Regions from separate parts of the Streptomyces sp. NPDC007875 genome, predicted to be linked through region 4. Evidence: riboswitches for the same ligand, from Rfam matches in the RefSeq annotation. Region 4 holds a riboswitch; each other region holds the start of a gene.

Region 1 (3,202 bases), on a different contig from region 4:
GTGTTGTCAGCCATACGTTTTTACAACGGGTGGCCGGGCGGGGTTGTTCCTCGGGGGGGTGTTCCTCGGGGGGGTGTTCCTGGGGGATTCCTGGGGGGTTCCTGAGAGGGGTGTTCCTGAGGGGCCGCCCCGTCGGGACGTAAACCGGCGGCCCTGGCGTCAAGGGGGGAGAGAGCGCCAGAGCCGCCGGAGTATCAGGGATTCATCCCGTGCTGGCGCAGCCAGGGCATCGGGTCGATCGGCGAGCCGCCGCCCGGCCGGACCTCGAGGTGGAGGTGCGGGCCGGTCACATTGCCGGTGGCGCCGACGCGGCCGATGACGTCGCCCGCCGTCACCTTGCCCGATGTGACGACCATCGACGACAGGTGGCAGTACCAGATCTCGGTGCCGTCGCTGAGGGTCAGCACGATGCGGTAGCCGTACGAACCGGCCCAGCCCGCCTGGGTGATGGTGCCGCCGTGCACCGCCTTGGCCGGGGTGCCGGTCGGGGCGGCGAAGTCCTGGCCGGTGTGGTCGGCCGACCAAATGTCGCCCGCCTGGCCGAAGCTCGCGGTCAGGGTGTACGAGCCGACGGGGAGGGTGTACGCGGCGGCGAGCCTGGCCTGGCGCTCGGCCGCGGCCTTCTTCTCGGCCGCCTCCTTCGCCCGCTGCTCGGCGGCCTTCTTCTCCGCCTCGGCCTTGGCCTTCCGCTGGGCGGCCACCTCCGCGGCCTGGTCGGATGCCTTCTCCGCGGCGGCCTTCGCCGCGGCGGTGCGGCTGTCCTCGTCCGCCGCGTTCTGCTGGTTCTCGGCCTGCTGGAGGATGCGGGCGCGGAGCGCCTCACCCGCGTCGGTGGTGCCGCGCTGCTCGTCCTCGCTGGTCAGGCCGGCCTGGGAGAGGGGGGCGGCGGCCGTCTGCGGCCCACTGCTGTCGTCCGACGTCCAGGAGCCGATGCCGGGCAGGTCCTTGGCCGCGGGCAAGCTGGCCTTGACCTCATCGGCGACATGGCCGAGGTCCGGCATGGAAATGGGCGGCTTGGGACGGTCCTTGGCGCTGGCCATGCCGCCCGCACCGACCGCCGCGATCACGCCGACCCCGAGGACGGCGCCGCTGCGCGCCATGGTCCCGCCGCGCTGCTTGGCCACGCGATGCCGGCCGCGTACGGGAGCGATGGACTCCTCGGTGGGGTTCCACTCCTCCCAGGGCTCGGTCTCGAATCCGGCACCCGGGCCCTCGAACGCGTCCCCATCCGCATTCGCGTACCGATCGTCGGGGGCGAAGTGTCCGTCCCCGGAGCTCATCCCACCGCCGGCGTCAAAGCCGGGGCCGTAGGCGGTGGCGGTCCCCAAACCGCCTCCCCGTGTGCGATACGGGGCCTCGTCCAGGGCAGACCTGTTGGACGCCACGGAGGCGCACTCCTTTCCTTCCTTCTCGCCTACCGGGTTAGCTGACGGGTTCGGAGCAGGAAGGTCTCCTACGGGTCAGGTTCGACCCGATTCACCCCAAGGTGTTGGTTCCCCGGTTCCCTTGGTGCTGCTGGTGGTGCGGTACTGCCGGTGTGCGTACGGGATTCGGCGACGGCGCACGGTGCCGCCCTTGCGACGGTTGTGACGACCGCGCTGCGTTATCGAACGTTAATAGAGAGCGCGATGTGATTCCAAGCTGTTCTGAGGAATCCGCGCACCTTTGGCATGAACTTAGCGCTCAAGAAGGAACAGATGGGAGCGAATCGGCGCACTGGCCAAAGGTTCACAAAAACGCGTGCGGGTCGATCGTGCAGCAATTGTTATGCGGAGGGGGCTCGGCCGACTACGCACGGTATGGACCCGGTCGGCTACGGACGGTGGGGAGCGTCGCCGTCCCTCGTATGGCCGGTGCGGTTCGCGTCACCGTCGCCGTGCCCGTTCCCCCGTCCGTTCCCGCGGGCCGGGGTCCGGCGGACCGCCAGCAGCGCCATGTCGTCCGCCGTCCCGCCGTCCGTATGGCGCTCGACATCGGCCACCAACGCATCCAGCAGCTCCTGCGGATCGGTGAAGCGGCGGCCGCGCAGCTGCTTCGCCGGGTCGTAGAACTCGCCATTGCGGTCCCGGGCCTCCGTCACCCCGTCCGTGAAGAGCAGCAGCGTCGCCCCCTCCTCGAACCCCAGCTCCATCACCCGGTCCGGCCACCCGGCCAGCTCCCCCATCCCCACCGGCAGCGCCGCCGCCTCCGGCTCCAGGGCGCGCACCCCGCCGTCCTCCTCCATGAGCAGCGGCGCCGGATGACCACGGTTGAGCAACCGCAGGGTGGAGTCACCGCGCGGAATTTCAGCCACCACCGCCGTCGTGAACCCCTCGAACACCTCCAGGTCGGCTCGCCGGGCGCCCTCACGCTGCAGCGCCCGCTCCAGACGGCCCACGAGCGCCTCCAGGGTCGTCTCCTGCTCCGCCGCCTCCCGGAAGCAGCCCAGTAGGATCGCCACGACCTCCACGGCCCCCAGCCCCTTGCCGCGTACGTCGCCGACGGTCAGCCGTACGCCGTGCGGGGTGTCCTGGACCGCGTACAGGTCACCGCCGATCGCCGCGTACTTCTCCGCCGGTACGTAGCGCGCGGCGATCTCCAGCCCGGCGAGACGGGCGGGCGGCGCGGGCAGGACGGCGCGCTGGGCCGCCTCCGCGACACCGCGTGCCGAGGCGAGCCGGTGGTAGCTGCGCCGTACGACACGGTTGATCGCCACCGCCAGCCCGGTCACGGTGGCGACCGTGACGATCTCGGTGGCCGCCTGGGTCGGGTCCGTCACGCCGTGCAACTCCGCCAGCAGACAGGTCGTGAGGACGGCGATGACGGCCATGATGACGGTCTGCCGCAGCGGTAAGAGCGCCGCGGCGACCAGAGGGGCGGCGGCGAAGAAGGGCGAGGCGGTGTAGCCGGACGGGGTGGCCAGGTCGAAGCTGACGCCGCCGAGGATGAGGATGGCGGGAACCCAGCGGGCCACCCGGCGGCCCGGCAGCCCCTGGTGAGCGTCCTCGACCGGGCTGGGCCCCGCGGTGGGCCCGGTGAACCCTTCGGCAGAGGCACCACCGGCCGCGGCGCCGGTGTCGATGAGCGTGTGCAGGCGGGTGCGGCGGCGGTGGGTGTGCGGGCGGCTCAGCCGGGGCCAGGCCGTACGCCACTTGGTACGGGCGCCCGTACGAGCCCTGCTCCCTCGCACCCGCACCGGCTTCTCTCGCTTCCCTGGTCCGCG
Region 2 (3,202 bases), on a different contig from region 4:
ACCCACGCGGTCTTGCGGCGCAGCTGGACGAGCATCGCGGCCAGGCTCGGGCTGCCGGACGCCTGGGCGAGGGTCTCGTGGAACCAGTCGCCCAGCGGCCGCAGCTCGCCCAGCCGACCGTGCTGGGCCCGCTCCCGGCCGAGCCGGACCAGCCCGCGCAGCACCTTCAGATGGGCCTCGGTGCGGCGCTGTGCGGCCCGCGCGGCGCCCAGCGGCTCCAGGAGCGCCCGGATGTCCAGCAGATCGGCCGCCTCGCGCTCGGAGGGCTGGGCGACGCAGGCCCCCGCGTGCCGCCGGGTCGTCACGAAGCCCTCGGACTCCAGGGTGCGCAGGGCCTCGCGGACCGGCACCCGCGAGACGCCGTAGCGCCGGGCGAGAAGTTCCTCGGTGAGCCGGCTGCCGGGCTGATATGTGCCGGAGACGATGTCGTCGCGAATCGCCGTGCACACCGCATGCGCCGAAATCCGGCGACCGCCCTGGACCGCGGTCATATCCCCGCTCACTTCCGGTCCCACATTGTCGAACCTCCGCCTTAACGCCCGCGAAACGCACCCATGGAACGCGCGTTGAACGACTCTATTCCAATCGGACGTCATTTCCGATGGCGGAGTGCATTTCATGGATATTTTTTGGTCAGCGGGCGGCGGCACGCCGAAGGCCCCGTCCGGTGGACGGGGCCTTCTCGGAGTCTCACGGGACCGCGGGCGTGCGCGGAGCCTCGCGGGGTCGGACGTTCGCGGAGTCCCGCGAGGTCAGACGTTGACGCCGTGCGAGCGCAGATACGACAGGGGGTCGATGTCCGAGCCGTAGTCCGGGCTGGTGCGGGCCTCGAAGTGCAGATGCGGTCCGGTGACGTTGCCGGTGGCGCCCGACAGGCCGATCTGCTGGCCGGGGGTGACCTTCTGGCCGACCGAGACGCTGATCGACGACAGATGGCCGTACTGGGTGTAGGTGCCGTCGTTCATCTTGATGACGACGTTGTTGCCGTAGGAGCCGCCCCAGCCCGCCTCGACGATCTCGCCCATGCCCACGGAGTGCACCGAGGTGCCGGAGGAGGCGTGGAAGTCGATGCCGGTGTGGCTGCCGGAGGACCACAGCCCGCTGGCCGCCTCGTAGCCGGTGGAGACGTAGGAGCCGCTGATCGGCGATTCGAAGGTGTTGAGGCGCTTGCGCTCGGCCTCGCGCGCCGCGCGCTCCTTGGCCTCGCGCTCGGCCTTGGCCTTCTTCGCCGCGGCCTCCGCCTTTCTGGCGGCCTCCTGGCGGGCGATCGTCTCCGCCTTGGCCTTGGCGGCGGCCTGCTCGGCGGCGGTCTCCTGGGACTGCGCCTGCTCCTCGATGTGGTCCGCGATCCCGTCGCCGATCACGATCGCCTGGGTCAGACCGGTCTGCTGGGAATTGGGGCCGGTGTCGGCTGCGAACGCCTGTCCGGTGATCCCGGCGACGACACCCGAGGCGACGGTGGTGATGCCCACGACGTTCGCGCCGGTGCGGACGTTGACCTTGGTGGTGCGGCGGTGTTTCCCGGTGGCAGTGCGGGTGGACGCCATGCTGAGGCGCACTCCTTCCTTCCTTCTCGCCTACCGGGTTAGCTGACGGGTTCGGAGCAGGAAGGTCTCCTACGGACTCCTCCCCCGGCCGGGGAAGGCGCCCGATTCACCCCTGGGGACGTGTGGGTCCCCGGCTCCCCTGGCTCGCGCCGTACGGGGACTCGGCGATGACTGTCCGTGCCGCGGGTGCGGCGGGTTGCCGGCGAACAGCCGGACTGACGCTAAACGGGCCCGCTTTCGATCACCAAACGGTTCCGGTTTTTTGTTGCTCTCCCCACAAACCAAACAAGCCGTCACTGCCGCAAATCGGGCATGAAGGAAGGACCCCGGCACCCTTACGGGGGCCGGGGTCCTTCCGTTGCGAGCTCGTCGAGCGGACCGTCTGCCGGATCGGCAGCGAACTCGGATCGTCAGTGAGTCGGCCAGGTGGTCGGCTCCTCGGCCAGATCCAGCCAATCGGCCAACTCCGGGCGGCTCAGCCGGAGATGACGCGCACCTCACCGATGCCCAGCGCCCTGACCGGCTCCTCGATCACCGAGGCATCCCCGACCAGCACCGTGACCAGCCGGTCCGCCGGGAAGGCGCTCACCACCGCGGCGGTCGCCTCCACCGTGCCGGTCTCCGCGAGGCGGGCGTACAACTGCGCCTGGAAATCGTCCGGAAGGTGCTGCTCGACCTGGTCGGCGAGGGTGCCCGCGACGGACGCCGCCGTCTCGTACTTCAGCGGGGCGACGCCCACCAGGTTCTGCACCGCGACATCGCGCTCCTCGTCGGTGAGCCCCTCCTCCTTCAGCGTGCGCAGCACCTTCCAGAGGTCCTCCAGCGCGGGTCCGGTGACCTCGGTGGCCACCGAGCCGCTGATCGCCAGCATCGCGGCGCCCGCGGAGCCGCCCGAGGGAGCCGGGGGCGCGGAGCGCAGCACCTGGCCGAAGGCGCGCACCCCGTAGGTGTAGCCCTTCTCCTCGCGCAGCACACGGTCGAGGCGGGAGGTGAGGGTGCCGCCCAGGCAGTACGTGCCGAGCACCTGCGCGGGCCAGATCCGGTCATGGCGGTCGGCGCCGACGCGCCCGATGAGCAGCTGGGTCTGCACCGCGCCCGGCCGGTCGACGATCACCACACGGCCGAGGTCGTCCGCGACGATCGGGGGAACCGCGCGCGGCGCGCCCGCCCCGCCCGTCCAGGCACCCAGGGTGTCGGCGAGCGCCCCGTCGAGGTCGACCCCGGTGAGGTCGCCCACGATGACGGCGGTGGCCGTGGAGGGGCGGACATGCGCCTCGTAGAACGCCCGCACGGCCGCGGCGTCGATGCCCTCGATGGTCTCCTGGGTGCCCTGGCGCGGCCGGGACATCCGCGACTCGGCCGGGAAGAGGGCCGCGGAGAGGGCCATCGAGGCGCGGCGGGCCGGGTTGGCCAGCTCATGGGGGATCTCGTCCAGCCGGTTGCGCACCAGCCGCTCGACCTCGCCGTCCGGGAAGGCGGGGGCGCGCAGGGCGTCGGCCAGCAGACCGAGCGCCTTGGGCAGCCGGGAGACCGGGACCTCGAGGGAGACGCGGACGCCGGGGTGGTCGGCATGCGCGTCCAGCGTGGCGCCGCAGCGCTCGAGCTCGGCGGCGAACTCCTCGGCGTCGTGCTTGTCGGTGCCCTCCGACAGGGCG
Region 3 (3,202 bases), on a different contig from region 4:
GGGGGGGCCCCCCCCCCCCCCCCCCCCCCCACGCCAAGGGCCTGTACGGCCCCCGCGCCCGCCCTACGCGGGCCGCACGCTCCCGTAGATCGGCATCTCGGTGATCGGCGCCTTCTTCACCACATCGCCCGGCTTCGGCGCGTGGATCATCATCCCGTCGCCGATGTAGAGGCCGACATGGCTGATGTCGTCGTAGAAGAAGACCAGATCGCCCGGCTGGAGTTCGGACGTCGAGACGCGCGTACCGACCTTCACCTGGTCCCAGGTGGTGCGCGGCAGCGAGATCCCGGCCGCCTTCCAGGCCGCCTGCGTCAGCCCTGAGCAGTCGAAGGAGCTGGGGCCGGTCGCGCCCCAGACATACGGCTTGCCGAGCTGCGACTTCGCGAAGGCGATGGCCTGGGCCGCCTTGGAGCTGTTGGCCGGGGCCGAGGGCGCCGTCGAACCGGAGCTGCTGTCTTTGTTCTGCTCCTGCTGCTTCTTGCGCGCGGCCTCCTGCCGCTGCTTCTCGGCGAGCGCGGCCGCCTTACGGCGGGCCTCCTCCGCCTTCTTCTTCTCGATCGCCGCCAGCCGCGCCTTCTCCTTGGCGGTCAGATTCGCCAGCAGCCGCCGGGCCTCGGTCAGCTTGTCCTGGACGGTCTTCTTCTGGGTCTTCAGCTGCTTCTGCGACGCGGTCAGCGAGGCGAGGCTCTCGCTGGCCCTACCGCGCTCCTTGGCGGCGCTCGCCTGCTGCTTCTGGAAGTCGTCGACGGCCTGCTTCTGCCGACCGGTCAGCCGGTCCATCAGATGCGACTGGTCGAAGACGTCCTGCGGGTCATTGGAGAACAGCAGGGTCGCGGCGGAGCGGGCCATTCCGCCGTCGCGGTACTGGGCGGCGGCGTAGGCGCCGAGCGTGCGCCGCGCCTCGTTGAGCTTCTCGGTGCGCTGGGCGACGGAGTCGAGCAGCTTGTCGACCTTGGCCCGCTGCTGATCGGCGCGCTCCTTGGCGGCGTTGTAGCGCTGGGTGGCGCTCTCCGCCTGGTGGTAGAGGGTGTCGACCTTCTCCTTGACCTTCTCGATCGACTGGCCGGCCGGCTTGGGGTCGCCCGGCGCGGCGTTGGCCGTCTGGGAGAGCAGGGTGACGGATGCGAGGGCGGCCGTGGTGAACCCGACGGCCGTACGGCGGCCGTGACCGGTGAGCGGGGCCGGTATTCGGCTCCGCGGCTTGCGGTGCGACGCCAAGGGAGGCGACTCCTTCCGTGGACCGCCTACCGGGTTAGCTGTCGGGTTCGGGCGGTACGGAAGGTTGCCCTACGGCCGTGTCCGGGCGGCACCTGCGTGCCACGCCGTTCGGGCCGATTCACCCCGGTGTTGCGTTGTCGGGTCCCCGGCTCCGGGCGCCTTACGGCGGTGCCGGACTCGGCGGAGGCCGCCCGTGCCGACGTGGTTCGCCGACGGATCTTCCGGGCCGCCTGACGCAGGACGGTAGCCAACGCGTGGGGCTCCTGTGAAGACTGGTGGCCGTTTTGCCCGAAACCGTTTCGTGATGTTCGGGCATCGGCTGTCAGTGGGGCGGCCTAGACTCGGGGAGCGATGAGCAGCCTCTTTGACGACAGCTTCCTGGCGGACCTCGGGCCTCCTTCGAACGAGGAGCCACCACCGCCGCCCGAGGATTCGGCGCACCCCGGCCCCGATGGTGCCGAGGACGTGCCGCATCACCTCTTCAGCGGCGGCTTCGACGCGCCCGTGCCCCGGGAGGCCCACTACCGGGACGGCGCGGCGCGGCCCGTCGTGGACCCGTCCGCCCTGCTCGAGGGGTTGAACGAGCAGCAGAGAGCCGCCGTGGAGCACACCGGTTCGCCGCTGCTGATCGTCGCGGGCGCCGGCTCCGGCAAGACCCGGGTGCTCACCCACCGCATCGCCTATCTGCTCGGCGCCCGCGGGACACACCCCGGCCAGATCCTCGCCATCACCTTCACCAACAAGGCGGCGGGCGAGATGAAGGAGCGGGTGGAGGAGCTCGTCGGCCCGCGGGCGAACGCCATGTGGGTCTCCACCTTCCACAGCGCCTGCGTCCGCATCCTGCGCCGGGAGTCCAAGAAGCTCGGCTTCACCTCATCGTTCTCGATCTACGACGCCGCCGACTCCAAGCGGCTGATGTCGCTGGTCTGCCGGGATCTGGATCTCGACCCCAAGCGGTTCCCGCCGAAGTCCTTCAGCGCCAAGATCTCCAACCTGAAGAACGAGCTGATCGACGAGGAGACCTTCGCCGGACAGGCGACGGACGGCTTCGAGAAGACGCTGGCCGAGGCGTACGCGATGTACCAGGCGAGGCTGCGCGAGGCCAACGCACTGGACTTCGACGACATCATCATGACCACGGTCAATCTGCTCCAGGCGTTCCCGGACGTCGCCGAGCACTACCGCCGCCGCTTCCGGCACGTCCTGGTGGACGAGTACCAGGACACCAACCACGCGCAGTACACCCTCGTGCGCGAGCTGGTGGGCACGGACACCGAGGAGACCACGGCCGCCGAGCTGTGCGTGGTGGGCGACGCCGACCAGTCGATCTACGCCTTCCGGGGCGCCACGATCCGCAACATCCTCCAGTTCGAGGAGGACTACCCCACCGCGCGGACGATCCTCCTCGAGCAGAACTACCGCTCCACCCAGACCATCCTGAGCGCGGCCAACGCGGTCATCGAGCGCAATGAGAACCGCCGCCCGAAGAACCTGTGGACCGAGGCCGGCGCCGGGACCGAGATCACCGGCTATGTGGCCGACACCGAGCACGACGAGGCCCAGTTCGTCGCCGACGAGATCGACCGGCTCACGGACGCGGGCGACGCCAAGGCCGGTGACGTGGCGGTCTTCTACCGGACCAACGCCCAGTCCCGTGTCTTCGAAGAGATCTTCATCCGGGTCGGGCTGCCGTACAAGGTCGTCGGCGGCGTGCGCTTCTACGAGCGCAAGGAGGTCCGGGACGTCCTCGCCTATCTGCGGGTGCTGGCCAACCCCGAGGACTCCGTCCCGCTCCGCCGGATTCTCAACGTGCCCAAGCGCGGCATCGGGGAGCGCGCCGAGGCCATGATCGACGCGCTGGCGCTGCGCGAGAAGATCACCTTCCCGCAGGCGCTGCGCCGGGTCGACGACGCGTACGGCATGGCGGCCCGCTCGGCCAACGCGGTCAAGCGGTTCAACACGCTCATGGAGGAGCTGCACACCA
Region 4 (3,202 bases):
TGCGGCTCGCGGCGGATCCGGAGGATCTGCGGTGGCGCGGCGGGCTCATCATGCGCGGGCTGCGCACGCTCCCGGTGACCTGGAATTCCGCGGACCGCTGAGGCGTCCAAGCCCCGTACGTACGGACATTGGTGACGAATGATCAGCCATGTGACCTCGGCGTGACCTGGGATACATCGGCTTGTGATGATCGAGTGCCCTCGCTATGTTCACCGGCAACCGAGTTCGCCATAGAGAGGGCAATCGCATGCGTTCCGGTAATGGTCGACACCGTCGCCCCCGTCAGGCTCCGGCCATCATCGTCGCGGCGGGGGTCACGGGAGCGAGCATCGCCCTGCCCCTCTTCGGGGCGTCCGGCGCACAGGCCGCCCAGACCTCCACCTGGGATCAGGTCGCCGAGTGCGAGAGCGGCGGCATGTGGAGCGCCAACGAGGGCAACGGCTTCTACGGCGGACTCCAGCTGACCCTCGACATGTGGAAGGACTACGGCGGCACGGAGTACGCCCCGCGCCCCGACCTGGCCAGCCGCTCCCAGCAGATATCCGTCGCCCAGTCGATCCTCGGCGACCGCGGCCCCGACGCCTGGCCGAGCTGTGCGCTGGGTGCAGGGCTCACCGACGGCTCCGGCGCCCCCGATGTGGACCCCGGTGGCACGGCCACCGCGGACCCGGGGACGGGCCGGGGCGAGGTGGGGGACCGGGGACGGGACGGCTCCTCCTCCGCGGAGTCGGACCGTTCGGGGACGTCCGGCAGCGCCGGTGAGCCGGATTCGTCCGGATCGACCGAGGAGTCGGAGGCCCCCCGCACCTCCAAGTCCCCCGACGGACTGGACGGCTCGGCATCGGACACCCCGACGTCGGACGGTTCGGCCTCGGATGACCCGGCCTCGGACGACTCGGCGTCGGACGGCTCGAAGGGGTCCTCGTCGGATCCCTCCGCCGACCCCTCGCCCTCCGGCCGCCACCGCGGCTCCCCGGACGCCGGGGAGCGGGCCGAGGACGGCGATGCGGCGGACGGGCAGCCCTCCGGGCGCCACGCTTCGCGTGACGCCGCGGACCGCGACCAGAGCCCCACGGACGACGATTACACTGTTCGCCCCGGTGACAACCTGTCAGGCATCGCCGAGGACCGGAATGTGTCCCGAGGTTGGGAAGGGCTCTACGAGAGCAACGAGGACCTCATCGGAATCGACCCCGACCTGATCATCCCTGGTCAGCGACTCGACCTCTCCATCAGGGCGCAGTGATTCGGGGGGAATTGCCCGATCTGGTTCCGGTGAGACATACATCTCGTCACAATTTCCGGGCCGCACCTCGTGTCCGATCTCTCCTCACCCGGCCCTACCTGCGCCGATGTGGGCCGAGTGAGATCAATTACAGCCCCATTCGCTGCCATTGGGGTGTTTGAACGTTCTCGGGAGGTGTGTTTAACGTCTTTCCGCTCGCCACCGCGGGCACCGTCGATCGTCACGCCGAATCCTGCCGGCGGTCGGGGGGAACCGACGCGTCAGCGCCGAAGGCAGGAGCGGGGGACCCAAGGTAGGTGCCGAGTGGCCTGTGGACACGGGCTCGTCGGCTAGGGGTGAAGCCGGGAGCGATCATCGCGACCGGCCGGGCAACTCACGTCCGAACCCGACAGCTCACCTCGTAGGCGTCGGTGAGGAAACGAACCAACGATGCTGAAGTCCAACGGGAAGCACCGCCGTCCCTCCAAGGCCACCCGTATCGCCGCGCTCACCGGTCTCGCCGGTGCCGCCGTGGCGGCGCCCCTCATCGGGGCGACCTCCGCCTCCGCGGCCACCAGCTCCCAGTGGGACCAGGTCGCGCAGTGCGAGGCCGGTGGCAACTGGTCGATCAACACCGGCAACGGCTACTACGGCGGCCTGCAGTTCTCGAGCTCCACCTGGGCCGCGTACGGCGGCACCGCCTACGCCCCCACCGCGGACAAGGCCAGCAAGGCCCAGCAGATCCAGATCGCCGAGAAGGTCCTCGGCAGCCAGGGCAAGGGCGCCTGGCCGGTCTGCGGCAAGGGTCTGACCTCCGGCGGCAGCCCGTCCGCGCCGTCCGCGCCCTCCGGTTCGCAGGACCAGCCCTCGGCCTCCACCAAGTCGGCCCCGGCCGCCCAGCCTGCCCAGCCGAAGGCGCAGCCGCACACCGCGCCCGAGCGCGCCACGCGTGAGCAGCCCCGTGGCCCGATCAAGAAGGGTGACGGCGAGTACAAGGTCAAGTCCGGTGACACCCTTGGCAAGATCGCCAAGGAGCACCACGTCAAGGGCGGCTGGAAGAAGCTCTTCAAGTTGAACGAGGACATCGTGGAGAAGGCCGACCTGATCTACCCGGGCCAGAAGCTGCACCTCGGCTGAGCCACGGTCACGGTCGCGGCCGCGGCCTGAGGACTCCTCCCGAGTCTCCCGAGGACCCCTCCGAGTCCCCTGAGGCCGCCGCCCGAGCACCCTGAGACGAGCCCCGGTCGGGGCGTGCCGCCCCTATGGCGCGCCCCACCGGGGCTCCTTCATCTTCCGATTCACCAGAAATCTGGATATGTGATTCAGAATCTGGCTTTTTGTGTCACGCCCCTGTCTCGTGGGGCGGGCGAACGCGGGGTGCAGCCCTCCCGGCCCGTTAGGCTCGTGCTGCTACCGCAGACCCATACGAAGGAGAACCTCGTGCCGTCCATCGACGTCGTCGTAGCTCGCGAGATCCTCGACTCGCGAGGCAACCCCACGGTCGAGGTCGAGGTCGGCCTCGACGACGGCAGCACCGGCCGTGCCGCCGTTCCGTCCGGCGCCTCCACCGGCGCCTTCGAGGCCCTCGAGCTCCGTGACGGCGACAAGAACCGCTACAACGGAAAGGGCGTGGAGAAGGCCGTCCTCGCCGTCATCGAGCAGATCGGCCCCGAGCTGGTCGGCTACGACGCCACCGAGCAGCGCCTGATCGACCAGGCGATGTTCGACCTGGACGCCACCCCGGACAAGTCCTCGCTCGGTGCCAACGCCATCCTCGGCGTCTCCCTCGCGGTCGCGCACGCCGCCTCCGAGGCGTCCGACCTCCCGCTCTTCCGTTACCTCGGCGGCCCGAACGCCCATCTGCTGCCGGTCCCGATGATGAACATCCTCAACGGCGGATCGCACGCCGACTCCAATGTGGACATCCAGGAGTTCATGATCGCGCCGATCGGCGCGGAGTCCTTCTCCGAGGCCGTG

What was found. Region 4 has a riboswitch for cyclic di-AMP ahead of ACFYOY_RS42450 (transglycosylase family protein). Riboswitches for the same ligand answer to the same signal wherever they lie in the genome.
Region 1: it holds a riboswitch for cyclic di-AMP, as region 4 does, so the genes downstream of both, ACFYOY_RS06780 (M23 family metallopeptidase) here and ACFYOY_RS42450 (transglycosylase family protein) in region 4, are expected to answer to the same signal.
Region 2: it holds a riboswitch for cyclic di-AMP, as region 4 does, so the genes downstream of both, ACFYOY_RS26735 (M23 family metallopeptidase) here and ACFYOY_RS42450 (transglycosylase family protein) in region 4, are expected to answer to the same signal.
Region 3: it holds a riboswitch for cyclic di-AMP, as region 4 does, so the genes downstream of both, ACFYOY_RS17335 (NlpC/P60 family protein) here and ACFYOY_RS42450 (transglycosylase family protein) in region 4, are expected to answer to the same signal.

The regions. Positions count from the first base shown of each region.
Region 1 is NZ_JBIADZ010000002.1:664,603-667,804, reverse strand. It holds gene ACFYOY_RS06785 (aldo/keto reductase) at 1-14, opposite strand, end outside; gene ACFYOY_RS06780 (M23 family metallopeptidase) at 195-1,385, opposite strand; cyclic di-AMP (ydaO/yuaA leader) riboswitch at 1,397-1,566, opposite strand; gene ACFYOY_RS06775 (PP2C family protein-serine/threonine phosphatase) at 1,814-3,175, opposite strand.
Region 2 is NZ_JBIADZ010000013.1:190,119-193,320, forward strand. It holds gene ACFYOY_RS26730 (GntR family transcriptional regulator) at 1-491, opposite strand, end outside; gene ACFYOY_RS26735 (M23 family metallopeptidase) at 753-1,547, opposite strand; cyclic di-AMP (ydaO/yuaA leader) riboswitch at 1,560-1,724, opposite strand; gene ACFYOY_RS26740 (pitrilysin family protein) at 2,023-3,202, opposite strand, start outside.
Region 3 is NZ_JBIADZ010000007.1:270,301-273,502, forward strand. It holds gene ACFYOY_RS17335 (NlpC/P60 family protein) at 64-1,218, opposite strand; cyclic di-AMP (ydaO/yuaA leader) riboswitch at 1,226-1,396, opposite strand; gene pcrA (DNA helicase PcrA) at 1,570-3,202, shown strand, end outside.
Region 4 is NZ_JBIADZ010000035.1:25,347-28,548, forward strand. It holds gene ACFYOY_RS42440 (cytochrome P450) at 1-101, shown strand, start outside; gene ACFYOY_RS42445 (transglycosylase family protein) at 248-1,246, shown strand; cyclic di-AMP (ydaO/yuaA leader) riboswitch at 1,501-1,668, shown strand; gene ACFYOY_RS42450 (transglycosylase family protein) at 1,676-2,362, shown strand; gene eno (phosphopyruvate hydratase) at 2,666-3,202, shown strand, end outside.